DNA from 4 places in the Vibrio scophthalmi genome. Region 3 is predicted to be linked to each of the others. Evidence: predicted binding sites of a transcription regulator. Region 3 holds the regulator's gene; each other region holds the start of a gene.

Region 1 (5,517 bases), 550 kb from region 3:
AAGCTTGGTATCAACCGGAATGATCGACTGGCTTGCTGCGCGTGTTCGGCGTAAATCGGGATGATAAGCATCGATCACTTGTTGGTCGTTCATCGAAGAGTGAATGGTGGTAATAGTGCCAGAATCAATGCCAAATGCGTCATCGAGAACCTGAATAATTGGTACAATACAATTGGTGGTACAAGAACCATTAGAGACAATGGTGTGCTGAGAGGTCAGAGTATGATGGTTAACACCATAGATAATGGTGTTATCAAGGTCATTCGCGCCCGGATGAGAGAAAAGCACTTTCTTCGCCCCCGCTTCGATATGCGCAAGGCCATCCGCTCGGCAACCATAAACCCCCGTACAATCGAGCACAATATCAACATCCAGATCGCGCCATGGCAGCAGATCAATTTCACCAAGATGCAAAATTCGAATCGTGTCGTGCTCACCCGCTTCGTGGTGTATGTAGAGGTGTTCTTGATCATGGCTGATCTTTTTGGCAAATCGACCATGGCTGGTATCGTATTGCAGCAAATGCGCCATCGCTTCAGGCTGGGCTAACTCATTCACCGCGACAACTTTGATCTGTTGGTGCTTGCCGCTTTCATATACAGCTCGCAACACATTACGACCGATCCGTCCAAATCCATTGATCGCAACTTTCAGCATAATTCCATCGCCTATCGTTTTTTAATGCAGCATCCTATTTCGTGCCACAGATACTAACCGATCTACCAGTAAAGCGCAGTAAAAGAGTGACCCGAGCCTAAACAACAATGTAATGATTCTGCTACCCATTTTATAACCATTGAATCAACTGCTTGTTTGTGCGTTTATTGACCAATCCATCGTCATCATATTGGAGCCAAAGGAGCTGGATATGCCATCATCAAGCGATACTCACTTTTGTAAAGCATGCAATAATGAAACGCCATACAGCGAAGTATTAGTACGTAAGCCAAGCAAATACGATTCAGACCCTAGCCTTTTAGGACGAATCAAATTATTTGCCCACACCTTTATCAATGGCGGCAACTATCACGACATGGATCGCTACGTTACCTGCAAAGTTTGTGGCTTAAAAGAGCTAGACAATAAAGGCCACGAGCACGAATAGCTCATCATTCTGCTACTGATAAAAAATACCAATATAAAAAAACCGAGCTCAATCGCTCGGTTTTTCTGTTTAAGAAGCTATTTTTATTTAGCTAGCAAGCGGCAATTAAGCCAGTAACTCTTGCGCAGTATTCACTACGTTCTCAACGGTGAAACCAAACATTTCAAACAGTTGTTCAGCGGGTGCTGACTCACCGAACGTCGTCATACCGATAATACGACCATCAAAACCAACGTACTTGTACCAGAAGTCAGCAATACCAGCTTCAATCGCGATACGCGCTGTCACATCTGAAGGCAATACTGACTCACGGTAAGCCGCATCTTGCTTATCAAAAGCGTCTGTCGCTGGCATTGATACGATGCGTACCGCTTTACCTTGCGCCGTTAGCTCTTCTGCCGCTTTCACTGCTAGCTCAACTTCAGAGCCAGTTGCGATAAGGATTAGCTCAGGCTTACCTGCGCAATCTTTTAGGATGTAGCCGCCGCGAGCGATGTTCGCCACTTGCTCTGCATCACGAGGTTGTTGTGCTAGGTTTTGACGCGAGAAGATAAGCGCTGATGGGCCATCTTTACGTTCAATCGCCAGTTTCCATGCTACCGCAGATTCAACTTGGTCACATGGACGCCATGTGCTCATGTTTGGTGTTAGGCGTAGTGACGCGATTTGCTCAACCGGTTGGTGAGTTGGGCCATCTTCGCCCAGACCGATAGAGTCGTGGGTGTAAACTTGGATGTTCTGCACTTTCATCAGAGCAGCCATACGCATTGCGTTACGTGCGTATTCCATGAACATTAGGAATGTTGCACCGTAAGGAACAAAACCACCGTGCAGTGCGATACCGTTCATGATCGCAGTCATACCAAATTCACGTACACCGTAGTGAATGTAGTTACCAGAGAAGTCATCTGCCGTTAGCGATTTAGAACCCGACCACATAGTCAGGTTTGAAGGCGCTAGGTCAGCAGAGCCGCCCATGAACTCAGGTAGCATTGCGCCAAACGCTTCTAGCGCGTTTTGCGATGCTTTACGTGATGCGATGTTAGCAGGGTTTGCTTGTAGATCAGCGATGATTTGGTTGGCTTTCGCTTCCCATTCTGCTGGCAAGTCACCGTTTACACGACGCTTAAATTCAGCCGCTTCTGCTGGGTAAGCCGCTGCGTAAGCTGCGAATTTATTATCCCATGCCGCTTCTTTGTCTGCGCCAGCCGCTTTTGCATCCCACTCAGAGTAGACATCTGCTGGAATTTCAAATGCTGGGTGTTCCCAACCAAGGAATTCACGCGCTGCTGCAATTTCTTCCGCGCCTAGTGGTGCACCGTGGCAGTCATGAGAGCCTGATTTATTTGGCGAACCAAAACCGATGATGGTTTTAGTACAAATAAGAGTAGGGCGTGGATCTGCTTTTGCCGCTTCAATCGCTGCATTGATGGCGTCAGCATCGTGACCGTCAACCGCAGGGATAACATGCCAGCCGTATGCTTCAAAACGTTTAGGCGTATCGTCAGAGAACCAACCTTCTACGTGGCCATCGATAGAGATGCCGTTATCATCCCAAAACGCGATTAGCTTACCAAGACCTAATGTGCCCGCAAGAGAACAAGCTTCATGCGAGATACCTTCCATCAAACAACCATCACCCATGAAAACATAAGTGTGGTGGTCAACGATGTCGTGGCCTTCTTTATTGAACTGTGCTGCCAATGACTTTTCAGCCATCGCCATACCAACCGCGTTAGTAATGCCTTGACCTAGAGGACCGGTTGTTGTTTCGATGCCCGGCGCGTAACCATATTCTGGGTGACCAGGTGTTTTTGAATGCAATTGACGGAAGTTCTTCAGATCGTCAATTGATAACTCGTAACCACTTAGGTGTAGCAAAGAGTAAATCAGCATAGAACCGTGGCCGTTCGATAGAATAAAACGGTCGCGATCTGCCCACTCAGGGTTCGCTGGGTTGTGGTTTAGGTGAGAGCGCCAAAGTACTTCAGCGATATCTGCCATACCCATTGGTGCGCCAGGGTGGCCCGAGTTAGCTTGTTGAACGCCATCCATGCTAAGTGCGCGGATTGCATTTGCTAGGTGTTTACGAGAAGACATGTCTGCTCCTAAGTGCAAGTAAGCGAGTTGATATAGGGATATATTGTGGGCGGTATTCTCTCAAAGCACCTATAGCACTGCAAACGTTTTCCCGACAAAAAAGCCACAAATATTCGGATTTTCACCGCGCTTTTACTAAAGTTCTTTCATTCGTCGATTTAAAAAGCAAACGTTTGGTTTTTAGATAGTTGAAAAAAGAGCTTGTAATTCGAACATTCAAATTTAAAATAGACGTCTAGATGTAGAAACACCTACATAGCTGAAGACTATTTTTGATACAGATATCGATTGTCTGTATCGACGAACAAACATGGAGTTCACATGGCTAAGCACCTATTTACCTCTGAGTCAGTTTCAGAAGGCCATCCAGATAAAATTGCAGACCAAATTTCTGATGCAGTTCTTGACGCGATCTTAGAACAAGATCCGAAAGCACGTGTTGCGTGTGAAACCTACGTAAAAACCGGCATGGTGATGGTAGGCGGCGAAGTGACAACTTCAGCATGGGTTGATATCGAAGAGATCACTCGTGAAACTGTCCGTGAAATTGGCTACGTACACTCAGATATGGGCTTTGATGCGAACTCTTGTGCTGTTCTCAACACCATCGGTAAGCAATCGCCAGACATCAACCAAGGTGTTGATAAAGCTGATCCGAAAGAGCAAGGTGCGGGTGACCAAGGTATCATGTTTGGTTATGCAACCAACGAAACTGATATTCTAATGCCAGCGCCAATCACTTACTCTCACCTACTTGTGAAAAAACAAGCAGAAGTGCGTAAGAGCGGCAAGCTAGATTTCCTTCGCCCTGACGCGAAATCTCAAGTTACTTTCCAATACGATCAAGGCAAAATTGTTGGTATTGATGCTGTAGTACTTTCAACCCAACACTGTGATTCTGTAACGACACCCGATCTACGTGAAGCAGTAATGGAAGAGATCATCAAGCCAGTATTGCCAGCAGAATGGCTAAATAAAGAAACCAAATTCTTTATTAACCCAACCGGTCGTTTTGTTATCGGTGGCCCAATGGGTGACTGTGGTCTAACGGGTCGTAAGATCATCGTTGATACCTACGGCGGTGCAGCTCGTCACGGTGGCGGTGCATTCTCAGGTAAAGATCCATCAAAAGTTGACCGTTCAGCAGCTTACGCAGCTCGTTACGTTGCGAAAAACATTGTCGCTGCTGGCATGGCTGACCGTTGTGAAATTCAATTGTCTTACGCTATCGGTGTTGCGGATCCAACATCAATCATGGTGGAAACGTTCGGTACAGAAAAAGTATCACACGACATCATCATCGAAGCCGTTCGCCAACACTTCGACCTACGCCCATACGGCTTGCAAGAAATGTTGAACCTGCTTCAACCTATCTACAAACAAACCGCGGCTTACGGCCACTTCGGTCGTGAAGAGTTCCCATGGGAAGCGACTGATAAAGCGGCAATCCTACGCGATTTCGCTGGCATTAAGTAATCGCTTAGTGCTACCACGCTCTAAGCCCTCGCCTTTGCGGGGGCTTTTTGTTTTAGTCTGCTCCCCCGCCCTCTTCTCCATTCTCCATTCTCCATTCTCCATTCTCCAACTATCTAAAAGTGAAATAGACCAACCAATGAGCAAATAATTTGTAAATTCGCTCATTGTTGCCAATAGTTAAAATAATGTTAAATGTGCATTGTGCGCATATAACGCTGAGATTAATCTTCAGACCTTTATGAGGAAGAACATTGATGCTCAGACAATGATGTCAGCTAGAGCGAGTTTGATGTCCCGCCAGTCAGTCTGCCATTACATCACCACTGAAACAGTGGTTACTGTGGGATACCATCAAGGAGGAGTTATGCCTCATACCGTGAATCCATCGGACTTTAAGCGTGAACAAAAGGAAGTCCCCAACCATGAATACGCTCGAACCATACCTTGCAATCAAGTCAGCATCAGCGCGCCTTTTCATTGGCTCGCGCTAGGACTGCATGACTTAGTAAAAATGCCACTCATTAGTGCCTTCTATGGCTTGTGCTTTATGGCTGCCGCCATCGGTATTGTGTTACTGGTGCAATGGCAAGGCACCCATTTAGTCGTGATGCCGAGTTTAGTGGTCTACATGCTCATCGGGCCATTTCTAGCGCTGGGATTATATGATGCCAGTTGGGCGAGAGAACGTGGCCGCAATGCCAGCCTATTTCATTCGATCAAAGCCATCAGCCGCAACTCTAGCTCTCAATGGGCATTTGCCGTATTGCTTGCTGTGTGCATGATCTTTTGGATGCGTATCGCCGCCTTGCTGCATGCGCTTTACCCTTCTGTGCAGG
Region 2 (5,517 bases), 1.6 Mb from region 3:
CACCATCCTAGGCATGATTTTGCTTATCTCTGCCGTGGTCGTGTGGTGTTTCCATCTATTTACTACTAAAGCAGTCAGCAAAGGCCAATTGGGCTTCGCTTTGGTTATTTTAGTGGTAGTGACGGTCGTCAATCAGCCTATGTTTGATCAAGTATTTAGCCAGCCACTCGTCGGCTAACAGGCGCTTAAACGAAATTCGATCTGCCTCACTTTTAATTTCGCTAATCAGAGCTAGGCTTTTAAATATGAGCTTGGCAACAAGTCTGTTGGTAGGCAATGCCTTGAAATGATAGGGAGTGGAGTTATGGATTTAAGCGACGTTCGTGGTTTTGATAGCATTATCCTTCTCGGTATCGTCAATGAGAAGTTGCGCCTAGAGTGCGATAGCTTCGATGATCTGGTCAGTATGTATGAGATGGATGTAGAGCAGGTCGTTGGTAAGTTGGATGTTTTAGGCTATCAATATGATCCGCTCACAAATCAATTCAAAGCCTACCAGCGCTAATGTAATCGTGGCAGGTATGATAACAACCAATAAAAAGAGGCATTGATTGCCTCTTTTTTATGTTTAGAACATCATTCCCACGACGATTAGGCGAGGGTAATCCCTTCTAAATGGCTTTTACACTGTTGTTTTGCTGTCGTGAAGAAGGCTTGTAGATAGCGTTTTTCTTTATCAGAATTACGTGTTGCTGCAAACAGACGTCGAGATAGGCCATCACCCAGTGGTACGCTGCTGATCAATCCTTGGCGTGAAAATTCACTGATTGCCCAATTGGGTAATGCCGCCACACCCAATCCCGCTGACACCATTTGCACCAGCATTAAGGTATTATCGCACTGCTTCCATTTTGCTGGCTCAATCCCTGCTGGTTGTAAGAAGTGCTTAACCACATCTAAGCGCTGCTTTTGCACAGGGTAGGAGATCATGGTTTGATCGGCTAAGTCTTGCGGCTCAATCTGGGTTTGATTGGCAAGTGGGTGATTGACGGCGGTAATCAGGCGCATCTCAAAATCAAAGAGAGGTTCAAAATGCACTTCCGAACGTGGTTGAATATCGGAGGTGATCACCAAATCCAATTCTCCGCTCATTAAGGCAGGTAAAGGCTCAAAGCCAAAACCAGAAGAAAAATCGAGTGTGACGCTGGGCCAAGTGACTTGATATTCTTTGAGCGCGGGCATCAACCATTGAAAGCAAGAGTGGCATTCAATCGCCATATGCAGTCGGCCGTTCACATCTTCTTTTAAACTTGCTAGCTCATTTTCTGCTTTTGCTAGTCGTGGCATGATGTCATCAGCAAGGCGCAACAAAATTTCACCTTCTGAGGTAAATTTGACTGGCCGTGTTTTGCGCAGAAACAACTGACCACCAAGGCGAGATTCAAGATCTTTGATCTGATGTGATAACGCTGATTGAGTTAAATGGAGCGAGGTTGCGGTGGCCGTCAACGAACCTGTCTCTCGCAAAGAGGCCAGTGTTCTTAAATGTTTTAATTCGATCATGAATTCCCTTCAGCTGCATTTCCTTTGCATGAATAGAGTTAACCTACCTGTTTTAACATCACAAGTAAACGTCTAGACGTCTATTTGTGTTTCCTTTACGTCCCGGTTATAAATTCCTTGTTGTAACACCATGAATTTTACTCATATACAAGTTGAATAATTGTAGGTTGTTCATAGTGAAAAGAAATTGGATAGTTTGGACATCCAGACATCTTATTTGCACCTTTAATGCACAAGATGCTCTGTCACAGAATTGATACTTTGGCTTGGTAAAAGGAATTAAAGATATGACAACGACAACGCACATTTTAGGCTACCCAAGAATCGGTGAAAAACGTGAATTAAAATTCGCATTAGAGAAGTACTGGCGCGGTGAAATCGAACAGGCTGAGCTAAAACAAGTCGGGGCAGATCTACGATCTAAAAACTGGCAAACTCAAGCGGACGCGGATTTGAGCTTCGTAGTGGCAGGTGATTTTGCTTGGTATGATCATGTGTTAACCACAACATTGCTGCTTGGTCATGCACCGAAACGTCATAGCGATGGCTTCCCTGATTTGGATACTCTATTCCGTGTTGGTCGCGGGCAATCACAAGCGAACTGTGGCTGCTCTGGCAGTGCCGCATCCGACATGACCAAGTGGTTTAACACCAATTATCACTATATCGTGCCTGAGTTTAGCAAAGACGACAGTTTTGAAGTGAGCTGGCCACAGCTCTTTGAGGAAGTGAACGAAGCAGTCAAAGCCGGTCACAATGTAAAGCCCGTTCTGCTTGGTCCTCTTAGTTATCTCTACTTAGGTAAAGAAGTGGAAGAAGGGTTTGACCGCTTAACACTATTGCCTCGTTTACTCAGTGCATACCAAGCGATATTGGCTAAATTGGCCAAGCAAGGTGTTGAATGGGTGCAAATTGATGAGCCAATTCTTTCGCTAGAGCTGGAAAAGCCTTGGTTAGACTCGTTTAAATTAGCGTATCAAGTGATTCGTAGCGATGTAAAAGTGCTCTTAACCACTTACTTTGATTCGGTTGAAGATACCTTAGATCGTATTGTCGCTTTAGAAGTGGATGGTTTACACATTGATGCCTCGGCGGCGCCTGCGCAATTGAACACGGTTGCTGAAAAGCTGCCTCAAGGCTGGGTACTTTCAGCGGGAGTGGTTAATGGCCGTAACGTATGGCGAGCGGATCTGGCAAGCCAACTAGAGACCTTGCAACCGCTTAAAGAAAAACTGGGTGACAAGCTATGGGTTGCAAGTTCATGTTCGCTTTTGCATAGCCCGGTGGATCTTGAATTAGAAACCAATTTATCAGAAGAGGTTCGCAGCTGGTTTGCTTTTGCTAAACAGAAAGTTTCGGAAGTCGCTCTACTTGGTAAGGCGCTCGATGGTGACCAAGCCTCCATCGCTGCGTGTGAGTCTTACAGCGCGCCAATCAAAGCGCGTAAGAGCGCAACACATGTAAATAAACCACAAGTGCAACAACGTCTAAGTGGCATCACCAAAGCTTTGGCTGAGCGAAGTGCGCCGTATAAAGAGCGTGCAGCTCACCAAGCTGAGGTCCTCGGTTTACCGCTGTTCCCAACCACGACGATTGGCTCGTTCCCTCAAACTAGCGAAATCCGTTTGCAACGTAGCGCGTTTAGAGCGGGCAAATTGTCTCAGGCAGAATACGATGTTGCATTGAAAGGCCATATTGAAGATGCCGTTAAGCGCCAAGAAGCCCTTGACCTTGATGTACTGGTTCATGGTGAAGCGGAGCGTAACGACATGGTGGAGTACTTTGCTGAGAATCTGGCCGGTTTCCAAACCACGAAATTTGGCTGGGTACAAAGTTACGGCTCTCGCTGCGTGAAGCCTGCGATTGTGGTTGCGGACATTGAGCGTGAGCAACCAATGACGGTGGGTTGGTCTACTTATGCGCAGTCTTTAACCAGCAAGCAGATGAAAGGCATGCTGACTGGCCCTGTGACGATTCTATGTTGGACATTTCCTCGAGAAGATATCACCCGTGAGGAGATTGCGAACCAATTGGCACTCGCCCTACGTGATGAGGTGTCGGACTTACAAGATGCAGGCATTAATATTATTCAGATTGATGAACCTGCTATTCGTGAAGGGTTACCGCTGAAGAAACGCGATCACAAGGCGTACTTGGAGTGGGCCGTCGATGCCTTTAAGATTTCTGCTGCTAGTGCAAAACCAGAGACGCAAATCCATACGCACATGTGTTATTCGGAGTTCAATGAAATCATTGATTCAGTTGCCGCGCTAGATGCTGACGTGATTACCATTGAAACCTCACGTTCAAATATGGAACTGCTGAAAGCATTCGAGGAGTTCAATTACCCGAATGAAATTGGCCCTGGTGTTTATGATATTCACTCACCAAACATTCCATCAGAAGAGTGGATTGAGGGTTTGATTAACAAAGCCGCAGAGCAGATCCCGGCGCAACGTTTGTGGGTGAATCCAGATTGTGGTCTCAAAACCCGTAACTGGGCGGAAACGGAAATCTCGCTAGCGAACATGGTTTCAGCGGCGAAGAAGCTGCGTAAAGAATTTGCTTAATCTTTAGTTAGGCATCGTTTAAACGAACAAGACCCACTCAATGAGTGGGTCTTGTGGTTAGCAGAGTGATTAAATTCACTTAGGTGTTAACTGAGGATAATCAGCAGCGTACCGCCAAGTGTCATTAAGATATTGGCGATAGCGTAGGTGCCTGCGTAACCTAGTGCGGGAATGGTCGATTTTGCGTGTTCATTAACGATGTCCATTGCTGGCCCACACGTACGAGCACCGATGATGGCACCAAACAACAGCGCGCGGTTCATCTTCAATACATAAGCACCAACCAAGTAAGCAAAAACCACGGGTACAACGCTGACCAAGAAAGCCAAGCCAATCACTTGTGGGCCGGTATGAGTGAGATGCTCAAACATTTTTCCACCCGCACTTAAACCAATTCCCACCATGAAGAACATTAAACCGAGGTCTTTGACCATGTTCAGCGCCCCTTGTGGTACATAACCAAAAGTAGGGTGGTTGGCACGTAAGAAACCTAGCGTAATCCCTGACAACAATAGGCCAACGGCGTTACCAAGGCCGAATGAGACTTGACCGAAAGTCATAGTGATCAAGCCAAACAGAATGCCTAAGATAAAGAAGCTACAGAAGGCGAGGAGATCGGCCATTTGGCTATGAATCGAGATGAAACCGATTTTTTCCGCTAGGCCATGTACGCGACTCTTTTCACCACTGACCTGTAATACATCACCTTTCGCCAGGACGATATCAAGATCCATTGGCATTTCAATTTGTGCACGTACTACACGGTTTAGGAAACAACCGTATTCCGATAAATTCAAATCAGAAAGACGCTTGCCTGCAATCGAATCGCTTTTTACCACGATCTCTTCTTCTGCGATACGCAGGTCGAGCAGGTTACGGTCGAACACTTCTTTACCGTTGCGGAAGCTTGGATCAAGACGGGCATGGCTATCAGGGAAACCCACTAGCGCAATTTCATCGCCCTCTTGCAAAATCGCATCGCCATCAGGGTGAGCAAGAATGCCACCACGGCGAATACGTTCAATATAACAACCCGTTTGGCGATAAATGCCTAACTCACGTAAGTTCTTACCGTCAGTCCAGTCGATCAGCTCTTGACCCACGCGATAAGCACGAATGATCGGCAAATAGACTTTTCGTTGACCAGATGTACCAAGACCGCGCTCTTGGGCGATCTTCTGTGCTGAGTCAGACAGATTCTCTTTTTGCAGTTTTGGCAGTAATTTGGCAAACATAATCATACTGATCAGGCCAATCAAGTATGCCATTGCGTAACCTACGGATAGGTTTTCCAGAACTAGACCGAAATCCATATTGCGCGGAATAGTGGCAAGCCCAGAGTTCAGCGCATCTTGCGCGCCTACCAGCACGGGTGTCGACGTCAAGGCGCCAGCCATCATACCGGCAGCTAAGCCAAAATCGAGGCCAAGATATTGACTGCTAT
Region 3 (5,517 bases):
TTGGTTTAATTTTGGTTTATCAACTTGTGCTTCAATCTCGCGCGGCCAAGCGTGAATGGTCGGTTTTTTCTCAATCGACTCAACCCAACCTTTTTCCAGCAAGTTTTTCAGTACCGTACTGTTGATGTCTTGATCAAGCAGTTGCTGATGAGAGACCGCGCCATATTGTAAAGCGCGCATGGCTTGCTCTTGCTTTACCGCTCGGCCAAGACCTTGCATCAACTGATTCTTGCCCTGCTCCGTTAACTGCCACTCCACCAGCGTCGAGAAATCTGCCGCTTTGCCTTTGCGCAGTGCAGACGGCATCGCATTAGCCAAGGTTTCACCCAGTGGATGCTGATAAAACTGACTGCACCATTTAAGTAGCTGATAAAGCGATTCAGGCCAAACGGGCTGCTGATCAAGCACTTGTTTAATTGGTTTAAGTTGGCTTTGAGTAAACTGAGATTGATTGGTTAACTCAGTGACAATACCAATTAAGGATTGGCGGCCAAATGGCACAGCAACACGCCCACCAATAATCGGAAATAGGTGGCTAGGGATTAGGTAATCGAATTGCTTATCCAGTGGAACGGGCAAGGCCACTCGAGCAATAGTTGGGCGCATATAGATTTAGCAGCATGAGTTAGAAGTACACGCTCAACAGTCTAAAGCAAAACCCGCAGCGATTCTATTTTAAGCCCAAGGCACACCCGTTCAGGACAAATAAGAGTATGGATGTTAAACTGCTCGTCATTGGTGAAAAAAGTAGCGTTTATTTGGGTAAATCAGTTGATCCTCAATCGAGGATTCATTACTATACTGCGCCTTAGCACTATGGCTCGGTGATTTATTCATTAAGCGGTAGAGCGAAATTTTTTTATTAACCACGTGTGGTGTCCGGCTTAGATTCGGATAGCGACACGGCCTATTTGAGGTTCTCCCATGAAAGCTGGTATCCACCCAGAATACAAAGCAGTAAGCGCTACTTGTTCTTGCGGTAACTCTTTTGAGTTCAACTCAACTCTAGCTAAAGAGTCTATCCACCTAGACGTATGTGACAAATGTCACCCATTCTACACTGGTAAGCAACGTATCGTAGATACAGGCGGCCGTGTTGATCGCTTCAACAAGCGCTTCGGTGCACTATCAAGCAAGAAGTAATTTCTGCTTTGATACTAAATTGAAAAAAGGACGCTTAGGCGTCCTTTTTTATTGCCTCTCATTTGCCTCTTTTCACACCCTCTCTTTAGCATTTTGTGATCGATCTGGTCTTATCAGCTAACAATCGGCCTACAATAGCAATATCAATCGCAATCCTCGCTATGCAGCTTGACTTGCTTCCTCTAGAATAACTTTTGCTTAACAATTGCCACAAAAGAATCAATACAAAATAGAGAGCCTAGCCTTATGTCAGATGACCATTCCCAAGAGTTAACCGCTGAAGAACAGTTCCGCCAACAAGCTTTGGATTATCACGCCCTACCAACGGCGGGTAAAATTGCGGTTGAGCTAACCAAACCGGCGGAAACGGCTTTAGATCTTGCCCTAGCCTATAGCCCTGGTGTGGCTGAACCTGTGCGTGAAATCGCGCAAAATCCAGATAACGTTTATAAGTACACCGCAAAAGGCAACATGGTCGCGGTGATCTCAAACGGCACGGCAATTCTTGGTTTAGGTAATCTTGGTCCTTTGGCATCAAAGCCTGTTATGGAAGGTAAAGCGCTGCTCTTCAAACGCTTTGCTGGCTTAGATTCGATTGATATTGAAGTCAAACACCGCACGATTGAGGAGTTTGTTGATACGGTGGCAAACATCGCTGATACCTTTGGTGGCATCAACTTAGAAGACATTAAAGCGCCAGACTGTTTTGAAATTGAAAAGCAGTTGATTGAACGTTGTGATGTACCCGTCTTCCATGATGACCAACACGGTACGGCAATTGTTACCGCGGCGGGCATGTTGAACGCCGTTGAACTGCAGGGCAAAAAACTCGAAGATGCGACCATCGTTTGTTTGGGCGCTGGCGCGGCTGCGGTTGCGTGTATGGAGCTACTGATCAAATGTGGCGCCATGCGCGAAAAAATCTACATGTTAGATCGTAAAGGCGTGATCCACACTCGTCGTGATGATTTGAACGAATATAAAAAGCTGTTTGCCAATAACACTGATAAACGCACGTTAGAAGATGTGATTGAAGGTGCTGATCTGTTCCTTGGCGTATCAGGCCCTAATCTACTCCCGCCTGAAGCGCTAAAACTGATGGCGGATAAGCCAATCGTCTTTGCCTGCTCTAACCCTGACCCGGAAATCAAACCGGAACTGGCTCATCAAGTGCGTGATGATTTAATCATGGGTACGGGCCGTAGTGACTACCCGAACCAAGTAAACAACGTACTGTGTTTCCCGTTTATTTTCCGCGGCGCATTAGATGTCCGTGCCAGTGAAATCAACGACGAGATGAAATTGGCCGCAGTCGATGCAATTCGTCAACTCGCGAAAGAACCTGTACCAGTTGAAGTACTTAAAGCGGCGGGTGTCGAATCTTTGGAATTTAGTTCAAGCTACATCATTCCAAAACCAATGGATCCTCGCCTGCTGCCTCACGTGGCTAAAGCGGTTGCTCAAGCGGCGGTTGATTCGGGTGTCGCGCGTATTGAAATGCCTGAAGGGTATATGGGTTAGAGAAGCGAGAAGCGAGAAGCGAGAAGCGAGAAGCGAGAAAGGCTAAAGGTGATGCTCTCGATTCTCAAATCTTTTTCACTAAAAACAAAAAACCGCAGTTAAACTGCGGTTTTTTTATTTCTGGTTGGAATGGTGCTCGCTCCAACAAGAACAAGATTAGTCATCAAAAGCTTCAAATTCGATGCCCATCGCGGTCATCAATTGCTTGGCTTCCGTTGGAATATCATCTGGACGATCTTTTCTTAAATCTTCATCCGTTGGTAGCGGCTGACCTGTGTAAGCATGCAAAAATGCCTCGCAAAGTAGCTCACTGTTTGTAGCATGGCGTAGGTTATTGATCTGACGGCGAGTACGCTCATCAGTTAAGACCTTCAATACTTTTAATGGAATTGAAACGGTAATTTTTTTTACTTGTTCGCTTTTCTTTCCATGTTCAGCGTATGGACTTATGTATTCGCCATTCCAGTCTGCCATTGCGCACCTTCACATTGTAGTTAGATTTAAATTTTGCTATCCGTAATTTTAGCGGCTTTTAAGGCTACAAGCAAAGACATATAGACGTCTAGATGTATTGACGGCTCAAAAAATGAGAAGTAAAGTAGAGTAAATGGATTGTGAATGCGTTGTATCAAGCAATAACTCGAGGAAAAAGAGCATTGCTAACTGATCAACCTATTCGTACTGACAAGTTAATATTGTTCGGAAGGAAACACATATGAGCACCCGCAAACCAGCCACTATCGCCGTTCGCACTGGCATTGAGTCCGACACCCAACACCACGCGGTAGTTCCACCGATCTACCTGTCGACCAATTATGGTTTCCCAGCTTTTGGTGATGTCCCTAAGTACGATTATACCCGTTCTGGTAATCCAAATCGCGGTTTATTAGAACAAACTTTGTTCGAGCTGGAATCCGGCAAAGGCGCGGTAGTGACCAACTGTGGTACATCCGCTTTGAATTTGTGGGTGACAACCTTTCTTGGCCCGGATGATCTGATTGTTGCCCCGCACGATTGTTATGGCGGCACCTACCGACTGTTTAATACTCGTGCGCAAAAGGGCGACTTTAAAGTCCTGTTTGTCGACCAGTCCGATCCGCAAGCACTCGCAGAAGCTTTAGCTCATAAGCCAAAATTATTGCTGATTGAAACACCATCGAACCCATTGGTGCGCGTGGTCGATATTGCTCAAGTGTGCCAGCAAGCTCATCAAGTAGATACCTTGGTTGCCGTCGACAATACCTTTTTGACACCAGTGTACCAAAAGCCTCTCGAACTGGGCGCAGACTTTGTTATCCACTCCACTACCAAATTTATTAATGGCCACTCCGATGTGATCGGCGGCGTGGTGATCACCAAAACTGAGCAACATGCAGAAGATCTTGCATGGTGGGGGAACTGTATTGGCGCAACCGGCACACCTTTTGATAGCTACATGACTCTACGTGGCATACGTACACTCGGTGCACGTATGCGCAGCCATGAAGAAGGCGCAACACAGATTCTCGACTATCTGAAAAAGCACTCGCTGATTGAGCGTATTTATCACCCTAGCTTGCCGGAACATCCTGGTCACGAAATTGCTCTCAAGCAACAATCAGGCTTTGGTTCGATGCTGAGTTTTGAATTTGCAGGCAATTTTGAGCAGCTCAAAACCTTCGTTGGCGCTTTACAACTCTTCTCACTCGCCGAATCTCTTGGCGGTGTAGAGAGTTTGATTTGTCACCCAGCCTCAATGACTCACCGCGCGATGGGTGAAGCCGCGCTGGCTGAAGCAGGCGTATCACAACAATTATTGCGTTTATCGGTAGGCTTAGAAGACCCACAAGATCTGATTGACGATTTAGAGCAAGCCTTTAACGTGATTCTGGAGGATCATTAAATGAGCGTAGAGCGCCAACTGCATAAATTTGGTGGCAGTAGCTTAGCGGATCCAGAATGCTATCGACGTGTGGTCGATATTCTAAAAGAGTACTCGTCCACAGAAGACTTGGTGGTAGTGTCTGCGGCGGGCAAAACCACCAACCGTCTAATTGAGTTTTTAGAAGGGCTCAATAAAGATGGTCGTTTAGCTCATGAAGCACTGCAAAACCTCAAACAGTTTCAAACCAATCTCATCGATGAGCTGATCACTGATGAAGTAAAAGAGACATTATTAGCTGAGCTTAATGATGAGATCCGCACGTTAGGCGAGTTAACCGCGCCACTAAGTGATGCAGCGCAAGCGGCAGTATTAGGCCATGGTGAAGTGTGGTCATCTCGCCTGCTAGCCGCGCTACTTAACCAACAAAAACTGCCAGCACGCGCCCAAGATGCACGCGCTTTTTTACGCGCGGAAGCGGGCACACAACCGGAAGTGGACCGCGGTGCGTCTTACCCTTTACTTAAAGCAGTATTAGCACAACACGCCCATCATCGTATCGTGATCACTGGCTTTATGGCGCAAGATCATCACGGTGATACCGTATTGCTTGGTCGTAATGGTTCAGACTATTCCGCCACCGTGATTGGGGCATTGGCGCAAGTTTCACGCGTCACCATCTGGAGTGATGTGGCGGGCGTTTATAGCGCTGACCCGCGTCTTATCTCCGATGCTTGTTTATTACCATTGCTGCGCCTTGATGAAGCTAGTGAATTAGCTCGCTTAGCGGCGCCAGTTTTGCATAGCCGTACCCTACAACCTGTCGCACAAAGTGCGATGGATTGTCATCTGCGTTGCAGCTATCAGCCAGAATCAGGTTCAACCCGTATTGAGCGTGTGCTCGCATCAGGTCGCGGAGCAAAGATTGTCTCTTCCCTTGATGATGTGATGCTGATTCAGCTCAATTTTGCTTCCGGTCATGATTTTAGTCG
Region 4 (5,517 bases), 1.6 Mb from region 3:
GCGATAATCCCAAGTAACTTTGACAGCGATGTAAACAAAGGCTTAATGCCGCGAGTCTCAGTCTTTTATAACAGCCAAACCATCCTGATCGGTAAATTAGTCAATTCCGCCTTTTTGCAAGCACAAGGGACGTTTAACGCTCAAGTTACCACGATGAAGAATCTTACTCTGGGTAACCAAACCATCACCAGTGCGATGGCAAACGCCGTCCCAATTCGTACTCAAATAACCCCACTGTTTAATAAAAACAGCAACTATGCGCAGTTTTTAGTGTCAGCGGTCGTGCCTGCATTATGGCAAATCGTTGTAGTTGTGAGTACGATTTTAATTTTAACGGCCAATCACCGCATGCGAGGTTTACGATCTTGGCTAGGTGAAAGACCCGCAAAACAGATCCTAAATACATTAGCGCCCTACTTGCCTATTTTTGTTCTACAAGGTTTTGCGTTTTTGTGTTGGTTCTATATCGGTTTGAAATGGCCGATGAATGGCAGCTTATTCCTGCTTGTTGTTGGCCAATTTGTTACTGCGATTGCCTGCATGATCATGGGAAGTTTCTTCTTTTTTATGACACTCGATCCTGCGCGGGCGATGAGCTTTGCTGGCGCATTCACCGCGCCTAGTTTTGCTTTTATGGGTATCACCTTTCCAGTGACCGATATGAACAGCTTGGCGCAATTTTGGCGGAGTTTATTACCCATCAGCCACTACATCGAACTGCAAGTTAACCAAGTCAGCTACGGCGAACCCTGGCCCGTTGCGCTCAATGAACTGTTACCGATGCTGGGCTATGCCCTGCCATTGTTGCTCACTCTTGTGCTGGTGAAAAAGCACTTAAAACAGGAGCGATTAGCATGAGTTTGTGGTCGTTAATTAAAGCTGAATTAAAAGCCCTGTTAACCAATCCAGTCGTCATGCTCACGGTATTTGGCGGCGTGGTTTTCTACTCTTTTCTATACCCATTGCCGTATAGCAATCAAACCCCGCTAGAGCAAAAAATTACTGTTGTGAACTTGGACTTGAGTCAAACCAGTTACCAGCTCGAACGTATGGTTGATGCAACACCACAAGTCAATATTGTCCGTAGAGATAGCTCAATCATCGGCGCAAAAGAGGCGTTCTTAAACGGCGATGTGAGCGGCATATTAGTGATTCCAGAACACTTCTACAAAGATTTGTTAATGGGTAAAAGCCCCACGCTGGCTTACGCAGGTGATGCCTCTTATTTCTTGGTTTACGGCACTATTGTCGAAGGCTTAGCCCACGCAGGCGGCACACTAGCGGCCAAATCAACCGTCAGTAAATTGGTGATTGAAGGAACTCCGATTGAACAAGCGGTGAATCAATACGCACCAAGTCAGCTCAATATGAAGCCTACTTTTAATCCTCGCATGGGCTATCTAGATTATGTTGTTCCGGCGGTTTTTGTTTTAATTCTGCAGCAAACTCTTGCAATGGCAGCAGGATTGCTTGGCGGGACACAAAAACACGGTAAAGGGTATTGGAGCCGCACGCCAGCGCTCCAGCTCATCACGGTTCGCACCTGTATCTTGGTGATAATCTATTACCTACTTAGCATGTATTACTTCGGTGCTAGCTTTACGATGTACAGTGTTAACCAACTCGCCCCTATCAGCCAGTTGCTCACCATGCTACTGCCGTTTTTAATCGCTACCAGCGCGATCGGAATATGGCTTGGGCAAATATTACCACGCCGAGAATTAGTCACTCTGGTGGTACTGATAAGCTCCATGCCACTCATATTCAGTGCGGGTTTTATTTGGCCGACACAATCCATTCCTAACATTGTGCTTTGGCTAGCGAATCTCTTCCCAAGTACCGCCGCGATACAAGGATTCTTGGCGCTGAATCAAATGGGGGCTGATTGGCAACAAGTCGCACCACATTACACCCAGCTTTGGCTACAAGCCATCGCTTGGTTTAGCTTGGCGCTTTGGTCAGTACATCGAGGCAAGCAGAAAGCTCACCATAAATAGTGAGCTTGCTTATTAGCTGTTATCGATAAAAATAAAGCGTGGTCAATCAACCACGCTTTATTTTTTACTCATATATTTAGCCGTTTTTCACCAGCAGTGATGAAGCCTATTGCCATGACTGCCAGCGACTGCGCATTTTCTCAATCACCGCTTGCGATACCCCATGAATATTTTGATACTGACCGAGACATTCAATCACTTCAAATTCAGCCCCTAACTTCTTCGCCATCTGATAATAGGGTTTGATTTCCCAACGGCGAACGAACGTATTGGAAACCACTACATCTTGACCATTTTTAAGGGCCGCTTCCGTCTGCGCTTGGCACCACTGATGGGCATCTTCCAATTGCAACGGATCAAAATGATACTCACCGGTTGTGAGAGCAAAATACATATCCGCTTCAAAATGAGCAGTTTGATAAGTGCTTGCCAGAGTGCTCTTTCCCGAACCGGGTAAACCACGAATAAGTGTTAATTTAGGCATACTGCTAATGGGGCTTAGGGAATATTGAACAATTGCTGTTGATTATACTTAAATTTGTTATCGACATCTCAAATTGATTCAGGTAAGTTTGGATGTATAGACGTCCAAAGCTGCTTTAGGGAGAAAGCTGTGCCGATTAGGATCCCCGATCAATTACCCGCTTCAGATGTGCTACGCGAAGAAAATATCTTCGTTATGCCCGAAACTCGTGCTGCGACACAGAACATTCGTCCACTGAAGGTGTTAATCCTCAATCTAATGCCGAAAAAAATCGAGACGGAAACTCAGTTTTTGCGCCTGTTATCAAATAGCCCGCTGCAAGTAGATATTGAATTGCTGCGCATTGATAACCGTCCAAGTAAGAATACACCCACTCAACATCTTGATACCTTCTATCGTCAATTTGAAATGGTCAAGCAACGTAATTTTGATGGCATGATCATCACCGGTGCCCCTCTGGGTTTGGTGCAATTTGAGGATGTGATTTATTGGGATCACTTAAAGAATATTATGAGCTGGGCCAAAGAACATGTCACCTCGACGCTGTATGTGTGCTGGGCGGCGCAAGCGGGCTTAAAACTGCTCTACGATTTACCGAAACGAACTCGTAAAGAGAAGCTGTCTGGCGTATATCGCCATCAAGTGCAGCAACCTTTCCATGCTCTACTACGTGGTTTTGATGATGAGTTTCTAGCGCCCCATTCTCGTTATGCTGATTTCTCGTCAGAGTATTTAAGCGAACACACTGATCTGGATATTCTAGCCACATCCGATGTGGCTGGTGTTTACTTAGCGTCAACGAAAGACAAGCGCAATGTGTTTGTTACAGGACACCCTGAATACGATGCCCATACCTTACACAATGAATATGTGCGAGATAGTAATGAAGGGATGGAACCCGTTGTTCCGGTAAACTACTACCCAAATAACGACCCACAGAACAATCCACGCGCCAGTTGGCGTAGCCATGGTCACCTATTGTTTTCAAACTGGCTCAACTACTGTGTTTATCAACAAACACCGTTTGACCTTGAGCACTTTAGTGAAGCGAACTTTACTAAAGACGACTAATCGGAAAGACAAGAGTAAACCACTCTCGAACCACGACAACACTCCCAAAAGGCCATCACGCATGGCCTTTTTTTACATTATTTGCTGCCGTTCAACTCGCATGTTAACCATATACTCACTCGCTCTACAGGGCTTTCCGCGCTTTGCCGTGATTATAATCCTCTCATAACCAAGGGGTTGGTCATGACATCTTGCATTAGCAAATTTATCATAAACAAACAGACACTTATCGCCACCAACTGTCTGTTATTACTTTCCGCCTGTGTCACCATTCACACCGATGAACGTGTAACACTCAATATCTCATCCCAAGAAAAAGCCGAAGCACGGATTGAACTTGGGATTGGCTATCTGCAACAAGGTAACCTAGCAAAAGCGCGGGAGAATTTTGAAAAAGCCCTACAACACACACCTGATTACTATCGCGCTCAACTCTCACTCGCCCACTATCACCAACAAGTGGGTGAATACCAATACGCGGAAAACTTGTATCGCAAAACACTCGCTTTACACCCCAACAATGGCAACGTACTCAATAACTACGGTACCTTTCTTTGTAAACAAGGTAACTTCACCGCGGCTGAAGGTTATTTCAAACAAGCTATCAAACAGCCGAGGTATTATTCCATTTCGGCTAGTTATGAAAATGCCGCCTTTTGCGCCATCAAATCAGGAGACATCGATAAAGCCATGATCTATTTCTCAAGAGCGATTGATTATGAGCCGACGCGCCATCGTGCAATATTGAACTTAGCAAAGCTTGAAATTAGCCAGAGCCAACTGAATGAGGCTCGCTTGCGATTGTTTCGATTAATGCAGACCGAAGAGTTAAATTTGCCAGTGAAGCGTAAGGTACTTACGTTAATGATTGCACTAGAAACCAAAGCCGACAACGCAACCCTTGTCGAACGCTATCAGCAGCAACTGGCCGCAATCAACACATGATCTGGGATAACTATAAAGCCGCGTTTCAAACCATCAACATCAATCACGGTCACAAAAAAGCCCGCATTAGCAGCGGGCTTAAACAGGGTTTTACGAGTATTAGCGAGATTTGAGCGCTAACCATGCTGCTCGCTGAGCTTGGTCTTTAAAGCTCCACGCAACAAATCGACTGATCTTCTGCCCTTGGCTCATCTCGACAATCGTCACTTGCTTGGCAGCCACTTTTTCCAAGTTTTTGCACAACCAACGCACGTTATCTTTTTTTGAAATCAAGGTCGTAAACCATAGCACCTGTGTGGCAAACTTTTCACTCTCATACGCGAGATTTTTAACAAAAGTGGCTTCGCCCCCCGGGCACCATAACTCGGCTTTTTGACCGCCAAAATTGAGCGTAGTGCTTTGTTTTGATGAGGTTTTTACTGGTGTGGACGTTGCCTTCTCAGCTTTCACATTGCCGCGCTTTGCCTTATGTGCATTAAGGTTGGCGATTTTACGCTCGGTGCCTTTCTGTGCTTCTTCTAACGAACTATGAAAGGGTGGATTACACGTGGTCACATCATAGTATTCACCCGGCTGTATGATGCCTTGGAAGAAATGACGACTGTCACTTTGCAAGCGACACTCAACATTACCGACTAATACGTCGTTCTCCGTGGCGATACGATTTGAGTTGTCCACTGACACCGAATCAACATCGCTGCCCACATAGTGCCAGCCGTATTGCGTCGCGCCGACAATCGGATAAATACAGTTAGCGCCAACACCTATATCCAGCGCCCTGATAAGTTTGTGGTTAAGCTTTGGCGCTTCTGATGAGAGCAAATCTGCTAAACGATGAATGTAATCTGCACGGCCAGGGATAGGCGGACACAAATACCCCTCAGGTATATTCCACTGCGTGACACTGTAATGTTCAGCCAATAACGCTTTGTTTAATAGCTTCACCGCAATAGGATCATCAAAACGGATCGTCGCTTCACCAACTGGGTTTTTAACCACATGTTTTGCAAGCTCAGGAAG

The links. Region 3 encodes MetJ, which represses methionine synthesis genes. Its sites were predicted from a motif close to TTAGACNTNTANANGTCTAA; they were not measured.
Region 1: metK (methionine adenosyltransferase) is a predicted target of MetJ. The motif match lies at 3,433-3,452, and genes of this name have one in related genera.
Region 2: metE (5-methyltetrahydropteroyltriglutamate--homocysteine S-methyltransferase) is a predicted target of MetJ. The motif match lies at 1,568-1,587, and genes of this name have one in related genera.
Region 4: metA (homoserine O-acetyltransferase MetA) is a predicted target of MetJ. The motif match lies at 2,570-2,589, and genes of this name have one in related genera.

The regions. Positions count from the first base shown of each region.
Region 1 covers NZ_CP134271.1:1,049,032-1,054,548, forward strand. The annotation lists gene epd (erythrose-4-phosphate dehydrogenase) at 1-657, opposite strand, end outside; gene RJD38_RS04680 (hypothetical protein) at 869-1,105, shown strand; gene tkt (transketolase) at 1,211-3,205, opposite strand; gene metK (methionine adenosyltransferase) at 3,527-4,681, shown strand; gene RJD38_RS04695 (DUF2189 domain-containing protein) at 5,046-5,517, shown strand, end outside.
Region 2 covers NZ_CP134271.1:3,275,499-3,281,015, reverse strand. The annotation lists gene RJD38_RS14855 (hypothetical protein) at 1-178, shown strand, start outside; gene RJD38_RS14850 (DUF4250 domain-containing protein) at 305-505, shown strand; gene RJD38_RS14845 (LysR substrate-binding domain-containing protein) at 592-1,503, opposite strand; gene metE (5-methyltetrahydropteroyltriglutamate--homocysteine S-methyltransferase) at 1,791-4,073, shown strand; gene RJD38_RS14835 (aspartate:alanine antiporter) at 4,160-5,517, opposite strand, start outside.
Region 3 covers NZ_CP134271.1:1,597,449-1,602,965, reverse strand. The annotation lists gene priA (primosomal protein N') at 1-606, opposite strand, end outside; gene rpmE (50S ribosomal protein L31) at 925-1,143, shown strand; gene RJD38_RS07315 (malic enzyme-like NAD(P)-binding protein) at 1,390-2,664, shown strand; gene metJ (met regulon transcriptional regulator MetJ) at 2,821-3,138, opposite strand; gene RJD38_RS07305 (O-succinylhomoserine (thiol)-lyase) at 3,380-4,546, shown strand; gene RJD38_RS07300 (bifunctional aspartate kinase/homoserine dehydrogenase II) at 4,547-5,517, shown strand, end outside.
Region 4 covers NZ_CP134271.1:3,191,115-3,196,631, forward strand. The annotation lists gene RJD38_RS14425 (ABC transporter permease) at 1-858, shown strand, start outside; gene RJD38_RS14430 (ABC transporter permease) at 855-1,997, shown strand; gene RJD38_RS14435 (ATP-binding protein) at 2,104-2,481, opposite strand; gene metA (homoserine O-acetyltransferase MetA) at 2,611-3,552, shown strand; gene pilW (type IV pilus biogenesis/stability protein PilW) at 3,736-4,497, shown strand; gene rlmF (23S rRNA (adenine(1618)-N(6))-methyltransferase RlmF) at 4,597-5,517, opposite strand, start outside.